Regions from separate parts of the Paenibacillus sp. GM1FR genome, predicted to be linked through region 2. Evidence: riboswitches for the same ligand, from Rfam matches in the RefSeq annotation. Region 2 holds a riboswitch; each other region holds the start of a gene.
What was found. A riboswitch is a leader RNA that binds a small molecule or an ion and turns the genes downstream of it on or off. The one in region 2 is predicted to bind S-adenosylmethionine.
Positions count from the first base shown of each region.

Region 1 (6,940 bases), on a different contig from region 2:
ACGTTAACATTTTGTCACAAAGCGCGACGTCAATGAACATTTTATCCGGTATAATGAATTTAGTTGTGAAATAAGTGTCAAAGTACCGAAACAAGCGGAGAATATTCTTCGCCATCTTAAACCAACAGCGGGTGAGAAAAAATTGAAACACTTAACTTTGTTTAAATGGTTAACCGTATTAACCTGTCTTGTCATGTTTCTGGCCACTTTTGGTGGAGGCATCGTAACCAAAACGGAATCAGGCCTTGGCTGTGGAACAGAATGGCCTTTATGTAACGGAAAACTCGTTCCCGCACATACTGTGGCTTCACTCATTGAATATTCCCATCGCGCTGTAAGTGCACTGGCTGGACTGTTGTCCATTGCCTCGTTTGTTGCTTTTCTGCGGTTTGGCAAGTCACGCCGTGACCTGCAATTGTTTTCTTTCTTAACTCTGGTATTTGTTATCGTCCAGGGAATCATGGGGGCTTTTGCCGTTGTCTTCTCCCAATCTTCAGCAGTCATGGCACTGCATTTTGGTTTTGCACTGATTGCTTTTGCGAGTTCTCTAATGATGGCGCTGGGCATAAGGCAGGAGGCCAAAGATGGCGGATTGGAGCGCCTGAATAAATACCCTCGGGTTAGCAAAAAATTCAGGAATCTGGTCTGGTTCTCCACCATTTACACATATCTCGTGGTATACACAGGTGCATTTGTGAGTCACACGGATTCTGCCGGTGGATGTTCTGGATTTCCGCTTTGTAACGGTCAGATTATTCCTGAGCTTTCGGGTGGGGTAGCGGTTGCTTTTGCTCACCGTGCAGCAGCTGCGTCGCTCGTGATTGTTATCGCAATCCTGGGTCATTTCGCTTACCGTAATCATCCGGACAACAAGGAAATGCGTACTCTGGGTGTGGTATCCGTTGTTCTTATTCTGATGCAAGTAGTCATTGGTATTTTCATGATGGTGACAATGAACCGTCCGGAAGTATACATGTTCGTAGCTCTTGCTCATATGCTGGATATCGCCATATTGTTTGGAGTCTTAACGTATATGAGTTTCCTGGTGTACAAGCTACATCGCCCGGCTAATCGTTTCTAAGATATAGATCCATTCTTTTTCAAAGGTACTTGGGCTAAATATGAAAGTCCACCATCCAGTGATATGTACATCATTGGACAGGTGGACTTTGTTTGATGTCAGAGGGATCAGGGCAACCTATGGCAAGCAGCAATTACACGGAATGAATGATGTTTCGTTTACGGTGATGAATTCTTGTTGATTTGGAAAAGAGGAGGTTAGATATGCTGCGAACGTTGTTGGGGGAAAAGCCACGTATAAACGAAGGTAAATTGAAGGCAGCGATGGACGCAATGGCGCATACGCTTGAGCTATTTCAACGACAAATGCATGTGGACCATGATCCCACGCATGACTATCGGAAACTGTATGTGTGGACTCAGGGACTCATCTCCTCACTGGATGAACTGGAGCAAAGCTGTTTCGCTGCTGCTCATTTTCGCAAAAAGGTCGTTGCAGGCTCAACGGATGATATGACGGCGACTGAAAAAGCCGAGTATGCACGTTATGTGTATTTCTACAAAGATGGCTTTATCCGCTGCTTTGCCATTCTGGATAAAGTCGGCACAGTATTAAATGAAATATTCCAGCTGAATACTTCCAATACCAAAGCGCATTTTTCTTATTTTACTGTGTTAAGGCAGTTCGACTATGCAAGGGAGCATCATGATCTTGCATTGCAATTAATACAGATCAAGGACTCTTATCGTGAACCGATGAGCAAGCTGCGCAAGCGACGTAATATGGAAATTCACTACATGAACTCAGAAATGCACGATGACCTGTGGCAGTTACACCAGACCTTGCAAGGTAAAGTGAAATTGGAGGATCTGAATCAGCATGTGCAGGAAATGCGTCAGGGCGTGGATATGGTCTGTGAAACGTTAACAGCCTCTTATAGTTATATCAATAAAATATGGAAAAGAAATAATTCCCTTTGACAAATCGGAATACTTGGAATATACTGAGTTTCAATCGAATGTTACATGGATATAACTGATATTTCGGAAGTTACGTTCACATTATAAAGCATAAACTACATGAACTTATAAAATCCTACAACAACATATTTCTTATCGAGAGCGGCGGAGGGACAGGCCCGATGAAGCCCGGCAACCGATTTGTAATGACATGATACATGTATCATTCGTTATAGATGTTAGGTGCTAATTCCTACAAAATGGTGCAAGACACGATTTTGGCAGATGAGAAGGTATATTCTTTCACGTGAAGAGCCCTCTTTGTATCTGCAAAGGGCTCTTTTTTTGTACTTAAGGGGAGTTTTCCTTTAGATCGGGTAAAGATACATGTAGGTGTTTGGAAAGGGGCAAGTGCGATTGATTGAATTAAAAGGTTTAACGAAAACGTACGGCAAAGGGGCAAAATCTACAACAGCGTTATCCGAGCTGAATTTGAGCATCCAAAAGGGTGAAATCTACGGTGTGATTGGCCATTCCGGAGCTGGAAAAAGCACATTGATTCGCTGCATTAATTTGCTGGAACGGCCTACGGAGGGTGAGGTATGGGTCGACGGAATCAACCTGACTGAACTGAGCAAAACCGAATTGCAGCAACAGAGACGCAAGATCGGGATGATTTTTCAACACTTTAATCTGTTATCTTCGGCAACGGTATATGACAATGTAGCTTTTCCACTAAAGCTTGTGAATACACCCAAGGATGCCATTGATCGCAAAGTGAAGGAAATGCTTGCACTGGTTGGTCTGGAGCACCACAGCAGCAAATATCCGGCTCAATTATCGGGTGGCCAGAAACAACGTGTAGGGATTGCGAGAGCACTTGCAAGTGATCCAAATGTACTTCTCTGTGATGAGGCTACTTCGGCACTTGATCCGCAGACGACAAATTCAATCCTGAAGTTATTACTCGACATTAATGAAAAGTACAACCTAACGATTGTGCTGATCACACATGAGATGCATGTCATTCAGAACATCTGTGACAAGGTGGCTGTCATTCATCAAGGTGGCATTGTGGAACAAGGACCTGTAACAGACGTGTTCCTGAAGCCGCAGCATGCGATTACGCGGGACTTCATGATGCGTGACCATGAAGCTGGACTTGCTCTGGAAGAGACCGCTCTGGCAAATGCAGGCGTTGAATTGCAGGCAGGTGCTGCTTCCAAACTTGTGAAGATATCCTTTCTGGGTAACAAAACGTATGAAGCGATTTTGTCTAGAACGGTACGTAAAACAGGCGTGGATTTTGCCATCCTGCAAGGTACAATCTCTACGATCAAACAGGTTCCTTATGGGCAGCTGACCGTTCGGTTCGAGGGTGATTCAAATGCGATTGATCGGACGATATCAGAATTAACCGCTGAGGGACTTGATGTGGAGGTGCTTCGTTAGATGGATTTTTCAACCGTACGTTGGGAAGAGGTTGGTAAAGCTTCCATAGAGACACTGCAAATTTTGGGTGTATCAGGCTTGTTTACCGTTATCTTAGGTTTACCGCTCGGAGTACTGCTGTTCATGACAGCCCGATCTGCTTCGATTAAGTCACGGGCAGTGTACACTATACTATCCCTGATTGTGAATATTTTGCGCTCAGTCCCATTTATCATATTGATTGTTGCTCTTATTCCATTCACTCGTATACTCGTCGGTACAGCTACGGGGGTGCTCGGCGTTATACCTCCTTTGGTGATTTCAGCAGCTCCTTATTTTGCTCGTTTGGTGGAGACGACGTTGCGAGAAGTTGATCGTGGTGTCATTGAAGCGGCACAGTCGATGGGTGCATCGACCGGACAGATTGTAAGACGGGTGTTACTGCCTGAGGCGCTGCCTGGACTGCTTGCGGGTATAACGATCACCATTGTTACGCTCGTCTCCTATACGGCGATGGCGGGCATGGTTGGTGGTGGAGGTCTGGGAACACTGGCAATCAACTATGGATACTTCCGTTATCAAAATGAAATTATGATCATATCCGTAGTGTCGATGATCATTCTAGTGCAAATTCTCCAGATGGCTGGAGATCGCTTGGTTACATTTTTCACCAGGAAATAACACATAGATAACATGATGGTTATGCAATAATGCGGACGCCACATGACAAAATGATTAGAGAAGGGGTTTTACACATGAAAAAATGGTCTTTTGCTCTACTTAGTCTTATGTTGATTGCGGTTCTCGCAGCTTGCGGAAACAACAAGGACGCCGATAGCGGCGCAGACAATTCAGCAGGTGCACCTCGTACAGTTGAATTGAAAGTTGGAGCTTCACCTACACCACACGCAGAGATTCTGGAAAGCATCAAGCCTGAACTGGAAGCACAAGGTATCCGTCTGCAAGTCGTTACATTCAACGACTATGTTCAACCCAATCAGCAACTTGCTGACAAAAAATTGGATGCAAACTTCTTCCAACACCAACCATATCTGGACACAGAGAATAAAGAACGTGGATTCAACCTCGTTTCTGTAACACCTGTTCATGTTGAACCTTTTGGCGGATACTCCAAGAAGATTAAGTCTTTGGATGAATTGGCTGATGGCGCAAAAGTAGCAATTCCAAATGACCCATCCAATGGTGGACGTGCACTGTTGTTACTTGCGAAGGAAGGCATTATTACGCTGAAAGACAACACAAATATCTCATCTACGATTCAAGACATCACAGCCAATCCGAAGAACCTGGATATCATTGAACTGGATGCAGCCATGATGCCTCGTCAATTGGATGAAGCGGATCTGGTATTCATCAACGCTAACTATGCGCTCGAAGCGAACTTGAATCCGGCGAATGATGCTTTGCTGATCGAAGATCTGCAAGGTAACCCATACGCAAACATCCTCGTTTCCCGTGAGGACAACAAGGATGCAGATGCAATCCAAAAACTGGCTGCTGCTTTGCACTCCGAAGAAGTGAAAACATTCATCAAAGAACGTTATAAAGGTGCAGTTGAACCTGCAACTGAATAATTCACGATATGTATGATATGATGTGAAGCTATTAAGAATAAGCCGTATATCTCTTCAGAAGAGATATACGGCTTATTTTATGTTTCCTAATCTGTGCTGACGTGGGGATCAAAAAAGGATGGGTTAGGGCTTATCTTGTTTCTCCGCGTTGGATGGATGCCCAGATTGGCGGTAGTAGGATAATTCATTCTGATCAGCATACTGCTGCTCATCTGCTTCTTGCAGGTACGTTCTCTCGGAGGGAGAGAGTGTTTCTTCTTCTCCGTGTGAGCTTTTGATCTTGTATCTGATCCAACCGATTAACCCAAGGACGACAACGAGGATCAAAGCCCATCCTTTTTTGAGCAAAAGAAGAGCACTGAATTTCTGGGAAGCTGTGTACCCGATCCCGCCCATCAGAAGACTGTTGAGCCCTATAGTGGATGTTTTGTCAGTCGAAGCATTGTACTCCTCATAGGTGTATCCTGCATTGATGCTAAGCTTATGAAGTACGGTTTCCTCGAATGCCTGACGGCTCTGTTGAAAGTTGGCCGTATCTGTAACCAGAATGGCTGTGATGTACCCTTCGCGTGTCAGGAGTTTTACATTGTAATTGACCATGGCTTGCTGATCAGCATTCTTGAAACCAAGGGAGTAAACCAACTGATGTTTGGTACTGTCATATGCCGGTTCGATTTCCCACCCCGTTATGTACGTTCTATATTCAGGATCAAGTTCTCTGTTATCTTCTTCTGTGCCTCGGATATAACTGCTTAACAGATCTTCGGCATTCAAATTTTGATCGTCATCGTGGATGTGACCTGTCTTTACGTATTCGAACACTACATACCACGAGCCGAATTCGCTATTGCTGGTTAGGCTTCCGATTTCATTCCCGTTAGGCTTCCCATCACTGTTAAGTATCGAGCGTTGGGTATTGGGCTTATCCAGATAGGAATGGCTTTCAGGGACTTCCAGGGTGGCCTTACCGTCCAAAGAGACAGATCCTGGTCCAGTAATCCAATCGTACTCATCAGGTGCTGGCTCATTCTCACTTGCCGCTGATACCTGTAAGGCACTAGAGACTGTGAATAAACTCAACATTAAAAGTGTAAGAAATAATATCCATCTTTTGTTCTTCATATTCGTGTAGAGGTCCTTTCAGGTTATATCCTCGACAGTACCATAGGTGTTTAATTTCAATCAAGATATATTTGGAATTAAAGGTGAATAATCCCTTGTGGATAAGCGAGTTGTAGGAGGACGATAAATCTTTTATACTGGATAGTGACTGCTCTTTGAAGAGGGGGATGAACGTGAAGGGAAAGATTGCCCTCATAACGGGAAGTGCCAAAGGTCTTGGTAAAATGACGGCCCTCAGTCTGGCAGATCAAGGGTGTCATATTGCCCTCAACTATGTACACAGCAGAACAGAAGCTGAGGCTTTAAAGGCTCAGATTATAGCCAAGGGTGTGCGGTGCATTGCCATCCAGGCTGATATATCCAAGGTGGAAGATATCTCTTCATTGGTTGAGCAGGTGGAAGGTAAGCTGGGCAACATTGATATTTTGGTGAATAACGCAGGTCCATTTGTCCGTGAACGACGATTATTTGCGGATTATTCTGAAGCTGAGGTCCAGATGCTTGTGCAGGGAAATCTGTTGGGACCGATGTTACTGGATCAGCGTGTATTGCCAGAGATGAGACGCAAGCAATGGGGACGCATTATCCATTTTGGCTTCAGTCATGCTGGAGAAGCGAGATCTTGGCCTCATCGCGCCGTATATGCGGCTGCCAAGGTGGGGCTGGTTTCGTTCACAAAGACACTCGCGGTTGAAGAAGCCCCGTATGGAATTACGGTTAACATGGTATGTCCAGGTGACATTCGTGGTGCGAACAAAGAGAAAACGATTGATGAAATGGCAGGCATCACCGACGAGGAAACGCCAAGAGGG
Region 1 covers NZ_MKZL01000063.1:194,432-201,371, reverse strand. The annotation lists gene PAEAM_RS28880 (COX15/CtaA family protein) at 194-1,081, shown strand; gene PAEAM_RS28875 (Cthe_2314 family HEPN domain-containing protein) at 1,285-2,001, shown strand; SAM riboswitch class I at 2,131-2,272, shown strand; gene PAEAM_RS28870 (methionine ABC transporter ATP-binding protein) at 2,398-3,432, shown strand; gene PAEAM_RS28865 (methionine ABC transporter permease) at 3,433-4,092, shown strand; gene PAEAM_RS28860 (MetQ/NlpA family ABC transporter substrate-binding protein) at 4,167-5,006, shown strand; gene PAEAM_RS28855 (DUF2167 domain-containing protein) at 5,130-6,089, opposite strand; gene PAEAM_RS28850 (SDR family oxidoreductase) at 6,302-6,940, shown strand, end outside.
Region 1: another riboswitch for S-adenosylmethionine. It lies ahead of PAEAM_RS28870 (methionine ABC transporter ATP-binding protein); the one in region 2 lies ahead of metA (homoserine O-acetyltransferase MetA).

Region 2 (6,940 bases):
TTCCACTTCCTGTTGTGCAGCTGTCAGAGCATTGCCGAGATCTGCAATCAGATCATCCGCATGTTCAATGCCTACAGAGAACCGGAGCAGACGGTCATCCACACCTACGGCTTCACGAATTTCAAGCGGAATATCCGCATGCGTTTGTACTGCCGGATAAGTCATGAGTGATTCAACTCCGCCGAGACTTTCGGCAAAAGCAATGAGTTTGATATGACGAAGTAATGGTTCAACATAACGTGCATCCTTCACTTTGAAAGAGAAGATACCAGTGTTACCGGTAGATTGTTTATTCTGTATCTCATACCCTGGATGATCGGATAGTCCTGGATGATACACTTCAACCACCGCTGGGTGCTCAAGCAAGTATTTGGCAATAGTAAGTGCATTGTGCTCATGACGTTCCATGCGAAGAGCCAGCGTTTTCATACCTTTCATCAACTGGTAGGAGTCACTTGGAGATAATACTGCTCCAATGGAATTATGCAGGAATGCCATCTCTGCAGATAACACCTCACCTTTGGTAATAATTAGTCCGGCCAGCACATCATTGTGTCCGCCCAGATATTTGGTAGCGCTATGAATGATGATATCAGCACCCAGTTCAATCGGACGTTGGAAAAATGGAGTCAACAACGTGTTGTCAACAATGGTCAACAGGTTGTAACTTTTCGCCCAGGAAGCAACGGCTTCCACATCGGTGATCATCATCAGTGGGTTGGTTGGTGTCTCAATAAATACAGCTTTGGTATTCGGTTGACGAACCTTCTCCAGTGCTGCCAGGTCATTCGTGTCCACATAACTTGCAGTTACGCCGAAACGGGACAGAATACGTTCCAGCAGACGATAGGTTCCACCATACAGATCCAGCGATACAATCAGATGATCCCCTTGACCAAACATGGCGAAGATCGTTTGCAGCGCGGCCATTCCCGAGCTACAGGCAAATCCTGCATCACCGGACTCCAGCGCTGCGGCGGCTTCTTCCAATACTTTACGGGTTGGATTAGTCGTACGAATATAATCAAACCCCGTGCTTTGTCCAAGCTTCGGGTGGCGAAACGCAGTGGATTGATAGATCGGAAAGTTAATGGCGCCTGTTACCGGTTCATTGATGGACCCAATTTGTGCTAAGCGGCTTTCGATTTTCAACTTGTTGTCTTCCATTGCTGCATCCTCCTGTAATCTCGATTAGATTTGCGGGCCAATATCGTAAGGTGTTTCTTGATACACATAGTAATTGAGCCAGTTAGAGAATAATAAGTTGGCATGAGCGCGCCAAGTAGCTGGTGGCACACGGGAAGGGTCGTCATTCGGATAATAATGTCTAGGTAATGCAATATCCATCCCTTTCGCTGCATCCCGGTCATACTCCCACTTTAATGAGAAAGGATCATACTCGGCATGTCCTGTAGCAAAAATCTGTTTGCCGTCTTTGGTAGCAACCAGGAAGATCCCCGCTTCCTCGGATTCAGCCAAAATCTCTAAATTCTCATTCTTTTCAATATCTTCGCGTCTCACTTCCGTATGACGGGAATGTGGAACGTTGAATACTTCATCGAATCCACGCAACAATGGAACATGTGGTTTATTGATGGTATGTGGGAAAACGCCAAAACACTTTTCATCAAGTGCAACCTTGGGTACATCAAAATGATGGTATAAACCTGCCTGAGAAGCCCAACATATGTGGAGGGTTGAAGTCACATTGGTTTTGGTCCATTCGAAGATCTCCTGGATTTCATTCCAATAGTTCACGTCTTCGAAATCCATCTGTTCCACCGGGGCACCCGTAATGATCATTCCATCGAAACGGCGGTGCTCAATCTCATCAAAGGTTTTATAGAACAGATCCAAATACTCCTGAGACGTATTCTTCGACGTATGGGATTTGGGATGTACAAGAACGACATCCACCTGAATAGGCGTGTTTCCCACCAGACGAAGCAATTGTGTTTCGGTCGTTTCCTTTGTGGGCATCAGGTTTAATATAGCGATACGGAGTGGACGAATATCCTGCTGATATGCAGAAGTTTCATCCATGACGAAGATATTCTCTCCTTCAAGTACTTCTTTTGCTGGTAGAGTATCGGGTATTTTGATTGGCATAGTAAGTCTAACTCCTCCTTGTGCATAGATAGATGCAGCCACCCCTGGCTTGATGTCTTCACATCAATACAGTTATAGACTGCCTTGAGCTTGTAAAAACATTGAATTGCGCTTTCATCCAACGTTACAAACAACCTCAAGTTCCTTAGCGAAAATCACTGCTGAGAAGTCGGGGCATATGACAAAGACCTTCCTCGGATTTCGAGAAAGGTCATATGTAAAATAGATATGCGCCTCTCTCATCTCTCAGTTACAACAGTGCCACCTGACACTTAGTCGCTGCAAGAATTAGCACCGTGCGGTATACCGCCGGTTGCCGGGTTTCATCGGGCCAGTCCCTCCACCTACTCTTGATAAGATTTCGCTGTATTAGATTGTAATTTAATATGGTTCACCGTCTACTTTATTACATTAATGCCCTCACGTCAAGTTGCAGTTCGATGTCTGCTTCCCAGATCGGAACCGTTCATCATCCGTTGTCATACACTGCCTCAGGGCGCGAAATAGACACATTTTTGCGCTTGAAAGCACCTTGTACCAGCGGTATACTAAACAAGGTGTTATAAACCCTTATGTGAGAGGTGACATATTAAATGGATGGCGACCCGAGGCCTGACTGGCAGCCGAATTCCGACAAACTGCATAGAGAATTGACATCAGCATGCCGGCAGCGGGACGTGACTTCCGTTTGATTATATAGTGAACGCAGCCCTGATCTCCAGGCTCCGCTGCCGACCGGCTGATTTGTTCTTTTTGCGCCCATAATGATAATATCCGCCAAGTTGGCGGGTGCAGAAGGAGTAGATTAACGATGAAAATCCGGTTGGTAAACAACGGTGTATTTATTCCGGTGGACGATATTCAGCAGGCGCTGACTCCACCAGCGGAAGGATTTTACTGGATTGATGCAGACGTAGACGATTTGGCGGTACTTCAGCCGCTGTTCCTGATGCATGATCTGGCTGTGGAAGACTGTCTTAGTGACGAAGAACAACGTCCGAAGATTGAAATTTATGAGAACCATTATTTTATTGTGATTAATAGCATCCGTTTTGATGATGAAGAGATATTTCTACGTGCGGTCAACCTGTTTCTCGGCAGACATTTCATTATTAGTGTTACCAAGCACAAGGTCAGCGAATTGCGTACACTGAAACCCATCCTGTGGGAACAGGAAATCAGTACACCGGATCGTCTGCTGTATTTGCTGGTTGACTTGATTGTTGATAATTATTTCACCGTAGGTGACCGAATTGAAGCACGGATCGAGAAGCTTGAGGAAGACATTCTGATGCACACCAAAAAGTCACATCTGAATGAAATCATCGGGCTGCGCAGTGAGATTCTGTGGCTGAAGAAAGTGCTTGGACCTCAGAAAGAGGTTATTAACACCCTGAATAAAAAAGATCTGCGTCTCATCGATGATCAACTGCAAAAGTATTTCAGTGACATCTATGAGAATGCTGTAAAAATATCTGAAACCTTTGAGACTTATCGCGACCTGATGGGCAACTTGCGAGAAGCCTACCAATCCAGTATTGCGAACCGGGCGAATGAAATCATGCGTGTATTTACCGCCATTACCACGGTCTTCATGCCGCTGACGGTCATTACCGGTATATACGGCATGAACTTTACGAATATGCCCGAGCTTAACTGGAAATACAGCTATTTTGTTGTGATTGGCCTAATGGTTACCCTGGGCCTGAGCATGTTCTTCATTTTCCGCAAGAAAGACTGGGTATGAACTCGTATGAAATAACAAAGACGAAGCGATCCTCCGGGAGAAACGCCTCGTCTTTTTTCATTTCTGATTATTAACCAACATTCTTCTCTGTCTCTGCGTGCCGACGGAAGCGGATTCGAATCATGCGCAGTCTTTCATAGACCTGCTCCAGACTTCCTCCATCAGGTTTCTCTCCTCCATACACCTTATGTAATACTGGCTTCAGGAACGTATCTCCCAGCTCCTCATACGCACTCCATACGGCCTCTTGTTCGTTCTCTGGCATCACTGCCAGCTCAACATCAAGAAGACAATCGGTGTCATAACCTTCGTGATCCAGTGCCTCTAACAGCTCAACCAACTCGCGTCGGGATAATCCGGATCGATTAACAATCTCCTCTAACGTATACCCTTCCTTCATGCCTTCAAGCACCTGCTTACGTGTAGTGAACTTATCAAGTTCCTGCTTATACTTCTGCTCTCTCTGCTTGTATAACCAACTCTCATACTCTTCTTCCTTCAGCGCCGTGTATACCCAGTCCAGCGGGAATGTCGTTGAACGCTCCAGTCCGGTTGTAATCTCCATCCATTCCGTACCATACTCAGTTGCTTTGCTCTCTCCTACGCCCGGAAGTTGCATCAGTTCATCCAGCGATTGCGGAACAAAGGCACTGATCAAACGTAACAGACGATTCGTTGCAATAAAATACGGTGCCTTCCGGTCAGACACAGCTCTCTTCCTGCGCCATGTGCACAGATCCGTATATAATTGCTCATTGCCGTATAACTCACTGTAACAATGGAGCCGCTGTCCACCATAACTGCGTGACTTCAGATCATCATTCTCATGAAATAACCCCTGCAACTGCGGTCGGTACCCCTCACTCATCTGTATGGCAAGCTGATGACGGTAAATATGAAGCAGCTCCTCCCAAGAAGTCCCTTCATACCAGATGCTGTCCTCACGCTCTCCTTCCTCGTAGCGACTCCATCCCAGCTGCCAACTATCTTCCTCTTCCCCAATCCATAACTGTGCATACTCTGCATTCTGATCTGACATTCTGGACATTCTGTTCATGAAAATGACTTCCATTTTCGTTCCCTCCCTTTGAATATTCAGCTTATACGAGTTAAAGATGCTACCTATAGGCAGCACAAAAAAAACACCCCTCCTGCAAAATCCATGCAAGAGAGGTGCTTCCTCATTAACCGTACTATGCTGTTGCCCATATCATACCACAATGGTAAAATTCGTCAATCCCTTAATGACCTACTTATTCAATGCCAACTTGGCAAGCGCCAGTGAACCACACAGCCCCGCATTGTCACCAAGTCCTGGTGAAACAACATACTGGTCAATGTCGGATTGAAGTGCCGGATGCTGAACGTATCCAGCCAGCAACTCCTGCAGTTTGCTACGAACCATCGGGAACAGGTGCTCCTGCTTCATTACTCCGCCACCCATGACAATTTTCTGCGGAGAGAGAATCAGAACATAGTTCATCAGGGCGTGTGCCAGGTAATGTGCTTCGATCTCCCAAGCTTTATGATCTGCAGGCAGTTCATAAGCCGGTTGCTCCCAACGTTTGTTAATGGCCGGTCCTGCTGCAAGGCCTTCGAGGCAGTCACCATGATACGGACAGAAACCCTCGTATGTATCCTCTGGATGTCTGCGTACAATGATATGTCCCATCTCTGGATGTGACAATCCATGGACCATTTTACCGCCAACCACAGCACCTGCACCAATACCTGTACCCACAGTGATATACAGACAGCTCTCAAGACCTTGTGCAGCGCCCCAGGTTGCTTCTCCAAGTGCCGCACCATTCACATCCGTATCAAATGTCATCGGCACATCAAAATGCTCCTTGAGCTTGCCAATCACGTTATACTGTCCCCAATGTGGTTTAGGTGTTGTTGTGATATAGCCATATGTTGGGCTTCCTTCAATCGGATCAATCGGACCGAATGAACCTACACCCAGAGCTTCAATGCCTTTGCCTTCAAAAAATGAAATCACTTGAGCCATGGTCTCTTCCGGTGTTGTTGTTGGAAAACTTACGCGTTCCAGAACTTCTCCGTTTTCTGTGCCAATACCACATACAAATTTGGTTCCGCCTGCTTCAATTGCGCCTAAGATCGTCATGTTAGTCACACTCCCAAGTTAGTTTAAAAAGGAATTCGAATTGCTTTACTTGATGACACGATAATTACCCCGCTACTTGTTCTCCAGCTTGGACAATCGTTTCATTAACGTTTGCCTCCAGCTGTCTGACAGCGCAGGAATGGCCAGCAACGCCTGAATACCTTCGACATTTTCTTTCCCCTGATGCATGATTCGATTGGCTTCAAGAACCGTCATTGAGGCTGGATCGGTGCTGATCCGTCGAAATATCGATAAAGGCCCTACCTCACCTTCTTGCAGTACACGAAAGTAAAAGCCGGTATATCCACTCTCCTGAAAATAAACAGGCAGCTCCTTATAGTCATACCTCGCACCCAGCTTGAAGCAAGGTTGTCTGGGCTGACTGACCTGCACTGTGGCTTCGCCCAACTCGTACACATCACCAATCCGTACGTCTTCTTCGGCACAGCCTTCAACCGTCAGATTTTCTCCACAAGCTCCCCAATCCAGCTTGCGATCCATCAGTTGTTCGAGCACCGGATAACGACTGTAATCGTATACACAAACGGCTTTGTCAGGGCCGCCATGATGCACCAGATCCGCCTGCGCGTCCCCTGTCATTCCAGTGAATGACAGGAAAACCGCGTCGGATACAGGATGTTTCACAATGCCGCTCAGCACTTCACGCTTCTGCCCAGGGAGCGGCCGCGGCAGTCCTACATTAATGGCCAGAACAGCTGTATTGCCCTCCCCTGGCTTTCGATCAGATGTGAGTGTCATTTGCGTCATACCTCCCATAATCACTTTCTTTTAACGCACAGAGCCGCCAAATACGAGTGTATTACTCAATAGCCGACCTGGAGAAGTCAGCATTTTGCCCCCGGCATACATACCCGAGGAAGCACCGCCATCCAGATTCATGGCCTGTTTGGCGCCAAGCTTCTGCATCACCGCTGCCCACTCCTTGATTGTTGCTC
Region 2 covers NZ_MKZL01000059.1:157,355-164,294, forward strand. The annotation lists gene PAEAM_RS26775 (PLP-dependent transferase) at 1-1,167, opposite strand, end outside; gene metA (homoserine O-acetyltransferase MetA) at 1,192-2,109, opposite strand; SAM riboswitch class I at 2,346-2,469, opposite strand; gene corA (magnesium/cobalt transporter CorA) at 2,921-3,856, shown strand; gene PAEAM_RS26790 (HRDC domain-containing protein) at 3,927-4,928, opposite strand; gene PAEAM_RS26795 (ROK family protein) at 5,106-5,984, opposite strand; gene PAEAM_RS26800 (MOSC domain-containing protein) at 6,057-6,743, opposite strand; gene PAEAM_RS26805 (phosphodiester glycosidase family protein) at 6,774-6,940, opposite strand, start outside.

Region 3 (6,940 bases), on a different contig from region 2:
GGCACAAGCGGGTAAGGTTGCCTCTGAATTAAATGAGCAATTTAAAGATTTTGCTTCGGTAGTCACTCAGAAGACTTTGCTTGATTCGGTTTACGCGGAAGCCGCTAACATCCTGATCTATCCGATGAGCCTGATCGGATTGCTGTTTATCATTGTGACGTTCATCATTATTTTCAGTACTTGTAGAATCAATATCCGTAAAGAAAGCAGAACGTACGGGATATACAAATCGCTGGGAATGACATCTCGCCAAATCCGGTTGTCGCTCACCATGGGAATGTTCATACTGTCCTCCGTGGGAGCCATACTGGGTATTTTCGTCGGCGTATACCTGCTGCCTCTTCTACTCGAAATGGTCCTTTCCGGTTATGGTATCGTACAGCTTCCACTGATCCTGCATTGGGGTGGAATGGTACTGTTCACCTGTCTAAGCATCATTGCAGCCAGTCTTGGCTCGTGGTTCTCTTCGAGAATCATTCGGGAAGCATCGCCACGTATGCTGGTTATCGAATAATGTAATCAGAATGCCTTAACACAATAAAACAAGCCCTTCCATACCTCTATAGGATGTGGAAGGGCTTGTTATCATGATATGAACTAATTCCGCCATTTCTTCGCAAGTGCACCAATCTGATGTGGCGTTGTTCGGCAGCAGCCGCCAATAATTTTCGCGCCCGCAGCAACCCACTGCTCCGAAGCATCACTCATGCTGCCACAAGTACCCTGTCCGCTCCACGTCTTCGTTGCTGCATCATATACTTCTCCCGAGTTCGGATACACAATAACAGGTTTATCGCTGGTACGGCTCAAAATACCCACTGCTTCCGTCACCACTTCCATCGGAGCACAGTTCAGGCCAATCGCCGCAACCTGCGGCTCGGAGCCAAACTTCTGTGCACACACCTCAAGCGGTGTGCCCTCGCTGATGCTTGTCCCGTCTTTTAAAGAAAAAGATAACCAGGCATACGCATGAGGAAACTCCTTCAGTACATCAACCAGCACCTGTGCTTCCTGCAAGGAAGGAATCGTCTCAAACGCCAGAATATCTGCACCCGCTTCAATCAGCGCCGCCATACGCGGACGGTGAAATGCGGCAAGCGTCTCATCCGACACCCCGTAATGACCCACATACTCTGAACCATCCGCCAGATAGGCGCCGTACGGCCCAACGGACCCGGCAATAATTGGACGTGGACGAAGACAATCTCCTTCGTGATCTACTGTACGTTCTGTTATTTGCTCCTCATTCTCCACCGTCTCGGCACGTACCGAAGGAGCTTCTACAAGCTGACCTGTTGAGCTTTCTCTCCCTACTAAATCACTCTGCACTTCCGCCCATACGGCATCTCTCGCCTGAGCAGCCAACTCCACCGTCTTGCGGATCAGCTCCAGTGCTGACTGTTCATCGATCCCTCTCTTGCGGAAACCATCCACCGTCGCCTGATAACTGGATGTAATCGCACAGTCGGCTCCTGCTCGAAAATAATCTGCATGGACCTGAACAATAACATCCGGATTCTCAAGCAACACACGAGCAGACCATAGTGGATCATCGAGATCACATCCATGCTGTTCGAGTTCCGTAGCCAACGCTCCATCCAGAATCATGACCGGATGTTCACGAAGGATCTGTTCTATGGGGTTAGTCTGTTGTTCTTGCGTCATGTACTTGTCCTCTTTTCTTATTCACACGTTCTGTCAGATAATAAGCAGCGTAACATACTGCGATAAACGGAACCCCACAATACAGCGCAATCCGCTGTGTCGGGTCAAAGGCAATACCTATGCATGAAGCCAGGCATAATATAAATGAAACAATTGGTACAACCGGATACAGTGGTGTGCGGTAGACCAGATCTTTGACCGCATGTCCTTCCCGGATATATTGTCTGCGGAACATGTATTGGGAGGCACTGATGCTCATCCATACCGCAACGACAGCCAGACCTGAAATGGAAACCAGTGTAATATAGACGGTACCTGGCGCAATGATACTGGACAGCAAAGCCAGCGCACCACCAACCATACTGATCAGAAGTGCGTTCAATGGCACACCCTGTTTGGTCAATTTGGCAAACCATGGAGAGATCGTTTTTTTGTCAGCCAGAGACCAGAGCATCCGTGAAGATGCATACAGGCCTGAATTAGCAGCAGAGAGAATCGCCGTCAGAATAACAAAGTTCATAATGTCTGCTGCATAGGGTACACCCACCCGCTCCATTACCGCTACAAACGGACTTTCCAGTACACTGGCATCCGACATGGGCAGCAAGGCCGACAAGATAATAATCGTTCCGATGAAGAAAATAACCAAACGCCACAGCGTTGTATGAATAGCCTTTGGTATCGTCTTTTCCGGGTTCTCCGTCTCCCCGGCGGCAATGCCGATTAACTCGGTGCCTGAGAAGGCAAAGTTTACAGCAAGCATGGTCATCAATATCGCTGTAGCCCCATGAGGGAACCACCCTGATGCGGTAATATTCGATAGAAATGGAGCCGGTTCAGAATCCGCCATGGGAATGAACCCAAACATGGCTGCGCCACCGATAATAATGAAGATTACGATAGTCACTACTTTTACAGATGAGAACCAGAACTCGGATTCCGCAAAAAATTTCACCGTTAGAGCGTTAAACAGAAAGATCATCAGTGCAAAAACCGCGCTCCATATCCATACGTTTACCGATGGGAACCAGCGCTGCATCAGCAATCCGGCGGCTGTGAATTCGGAGCCAAGCGCAACAGTCCAGGTTAACCAGTATAACCAAGCCACCGTGTAGCCTGTTGCCGGTCCGATATATTTGGCGGCATAACTATGAAATGCTCCCGTCTCTGGCATATGAACAGACAGTTCACCAAGACAGAGCATCACCAGATATACAACGATGGCTCCGATCAGATAGGACAAAATGGTTCCCAGTGGTCCCGCCTGCTGAATGGTGTAACCTGAGCTGAGGAATAATCCCGTTCCAATAACTCCTCCGAGAGAGAGCATGACCACATGCCGTGCCTGCATTTTCCGCTGAAAATGCCCTTTGTCGTTTTTGTTCTCCATACCTGCTGCTCCCCTACTTCTTCATCCAGAAAAAACAAAAAAGACCCACTCTGCCTATAGAGTGCGCCGTTACTGACAAATAAAAACAAACGCTCCTATCTATCAGGCTTTCACCCGCTGGAATTAGCACAGTATCCTTCAGATCTGTTGCTGAGGTTTCTAAGGGCCAGTCCCTCCACCTCTCTGGATAAGAAAATGATTTTTTACTAATATAGCGATCTATCATGAATGTGTCAACATTTAAATAATATATGGCACACCTCGTTATTCGGTGGAAGACCCCGGATTCGTGATGGTGGTCTTTACCTCATACGTGATCGGCACGGTGCTAAAAATTTTATCCCAATCGTCTTTGACTTTTTTCCATGTTTTAGGTTCTTTGATACGTAAGCTATCCCGAAAATCCGCAACATCTACTTTATAGGTATGCTGCAGTTTGTATAACAACTGTCGAATCTGTTGTTTGGCAAGTTCAGCAAATTCTTTTTCCAATTCACTGAGATACGCACCTTTTTCCTCTTCCTCGGGAGCACGCCAATCCTCCATCAACCAGCCTTCGGATTCAGTTTTCACATGGAATGAAATATCATCGCCAACCACTTTTGGAATTATTGTTGTTTTTTTCTTCTTCATTTCATATACAACAGTGAATCCCGCTTTATTGTATGTCTTCAAGATACCTCCTTTTTCTTTAGGTCTGAGCCAAGATAGCCCTTCTAGATCCGTTTGGCTGAGTTCCCCGATGAATTTGGTTGTTTTCCCATCAAAGATACTGGCACCGGAGAACTTGTCCTCTCCATTGAAGTTCAGTACATTCTGGAGCAAAAAGCTGGAACCGGATTGCATTTGTGCATCTAATTTGGAGAGTAGAACGGGGTCCAGGATTTTATTGGACAAGTATGAATTACCGGTAATACCTGTAAGATAAAATGCTGGAATCCGGGAAGGATCATCTGAAGTCAGTACATCAACAGCGCGATGATGGCTAATCAACACCAGACAGTTAGGACGAATATCGTTATCCCGAAGTACAAAATCCAGCAGCTGGTCCAGACCATACTTTTTGGCGATATCCTTGGACACAACGATAACCTTCAGATGATGTCCGATGAGCGGATGATCTCGTCTCAGTGCAAACTGACGAAAGATTTGCAGCAAGGAATCTCCGGTAAGCTGTTCATTGGAATAGGACGTTTTACCAGAAGCAGGCGAACCGGATTGTTGGCTCTTTTGACTGCTGGAATTACCGGGAGCAATCTGTACCGTGGCCGTCAAATTGTTCTGCTTGGAGTACCCTCCTCCCTGATTGGCGATGTTCTCCTCAAATTCCGTCTCTTTGCCGATATCGATCCCGAGACCAACGTAGACACTTAGATCCTCTATCTCTCGACTGCTCCAACATCCGGATATCGTTAAGAGAATGCATAATACAGTGGCTAAGCGTAACAACATGCGGAATGTAATCATGCATGCTTGCCTCCTTTTTTGCGAATCAGACTTAACAACAGTAGTACCAGAGGTAAAATGCCAAACAAAAATACGGACACATTGCCTAGCATATCTCCTAGTACGAAGGTATCATCCACTGTTTTGGGTATCATTGCTGTCAGATAAATGAACGGCAGCAGGCCGTACATGATGCCTTTGATTTTTTTGGAACGAAACAAATCACGAATACCCACCGAAGCGCAGTAATGTGTAATTGCTGTAGTCGAAAAGATTTGCATAATCCAGATGACCAGCAATAAGGATTCAAAACGCTCGAATATCAGACCCTGGATTTCGAAGCTTCTTACCAAATCCAGCGTTGGCCAGGTTCGAGTTTTGATGCCATCGAGCGATAAACTGCCTATAACCATCACCACCGTGATCAAGTAGATAATAGTGGATATGAGTATCCCCCAGGTCATCGCTTTATTGCTCTTCTTCGGATTTTTCATATAGGCAGTCATGATTAACATCACCTCATAGCCCGTATAAGATAATAGTGAAGGCTTCAACCCTTGGAAAACGGGCATAATCCCATCACCGAGGACGGGTCTCAGATTGCCAATCTCGAATAGCTGATTACTAAGCAAAATTTCAATCACAAATATAATAATCGTAATCGGAAGGATAATCTCAAACACGCGTACGATAACGCCAAGCCCGCCTGAAATCATATATACACCGATCCACATGAAGACCATCACAATCGCCCAGGTGGGGGTGCGTTCGAGCAGATACATCCCAGTTACTTCAGCCATAACTCTGATTTCGAATGCGGCAATAACTATGAAATACATAATCATAGACAATCCCAGTATGTAAGCAATCCAGCTGCCCGTAATCTCACGGGTGAACTGGAAGACGGTTTTCTCCGGAAATCTGCGACACAGGGTAACCAGAATTATTCCCACACCTATGATAATGAATCCAGATAGGATAATGGAAATCCAGACATCCGGTGTTCCGACAGCTTTGCTGGTCGTTCGAGGTAGTGTCAATATCCCGGCACCAAGCATGTAATTGACAATAATTACAACGGCCTGTGTCGTGGTTAGCTTTCCTTGGGAGCCATTCACTTAGTTCACCTCCAGACCTTCAGTAGATGGAATTCCATTTATTTTTTCCGATCATCATCGATCGGATTAGTCATTTTGGGACGCATTCTCATCATATTTAGCGGTGCACGGATAACAAAATCCTTCCATTCATTCATGTGATAGGGAACGGCTGGTGCAACATAAGGTACGCCAAAGCTTGAGAGTCGTGCCAGATGTGTACACACAAGCAGAAAGAACATAACCACGCCAAACAATCCGAGTACGGCTGCGCTGAACATAGCGGCAAATCGTAGAATCCTTAGCGTTAATCCCGCACTATAGACCGGAATCGTAAAGGAAGAGATGGCTGTTACCGCAACGACAATGACCAGAAATTGGCTTATTATTCCCGCTTGCACCGCTGCTTGGCCAATAATCAGACCTCCAACGATACCCATCGCTGGCGCAATCGGTTTGGGCAAGCGTATCCCGGCCTCCCTCAAGATTTCAATTGAAAGCTCCATGATGAGTACCTCAATAATTGAGGGGAATGGAACTCCGGTACGCGTTTCAATAATCGTCAATACCAGCTTGGTTGGAATAAGACCCGGATGGAACGAGATAAACGAGATATAGAGCGCAGGAGCAAGTAATGCCAACATCGCGGCCATAAAACGCAGCACTCGCAAAAATGTTCCAGGAATCCAGCGTTCATAATAGTCCTCGGGAGACTGAAGCAACATGCTAAAGGTCACCGGTACAATTAATACAAATGGCGTTCCATCCAACAAAATTGCCACTCGGCCTTCCAGAAGGGCACCCATCACCCGGTCAGGTCTTTCCGTATTCAGTACCTGCTGAAAAGGACTCAGCGTATTATCTTCGATGAGTTGTTCCACATAACCTGATTCCAACATCGAATCCATATCCATCTCTTCAATTCGCTTGCATACTTCAGCAACGAGATTTGGATCGGCAATATCCTGAATATAGGCTATCGCCAAATCTTTTTTGATCCGTGAACCCACTTCATACTTCTTAATAAACAGGCTCTGATCACTTCCATAACGACGTAAAATGCCTGTATTATCGCTTAATTGCTCTGTAAAACCAATACGAGGCCCACGAAGAAGTCCCTCTGACAAGGGTTCATTCATACCTCTTGTTTTGATCTTATGAGCTCCAATTAATAAAGCACCAGGCAAACCATCAACCAGCAGTGCATTTTTCCCAAACAACACACCAACTGCGAGTTCTTGGAGGGACTTCGTCTCCTCAACCAGACTGACAGGAAGTAATTGATCTTGCAGATATGCCGACAGTAAGTGTGCGTTGTCTGGATGGAGAAAACCCTCCTGCT
Region 3 covers NZ_MKZL01000066.1:199,924-206,863, forward strand. The annotation lists gene PAEAM_RS30240 (ABC transporter permease) at 1-514, shown strand, start outside; gene mmuM (homocysteine S-methyltransferase) at 598-1,665, opposite strand; gene mmuP (S-methylmethionine permease) at 1,643-3,055, opposite strand; SAM riboswitch class I at 3,148-3,249, opposite strand; gene PAEAM_RS30255 (Ger(x)C family spore germination protein) at 3,320-4,522, opposite strand; gene PAEAM_RS30260 (spore germination protein) at 4,519-5,619, opposite strand; gene PAEAM_RS30265 (spore germination protein) at 5,658-6,940, opposite strand, start outside.
Region 3: another riboswitch for S-adenosylmethionine. It lies ahead of mmuP (S-methylmethionine permease); the one in region 2 lies ahead of metA (homoserine O-acetyltransferase MetA).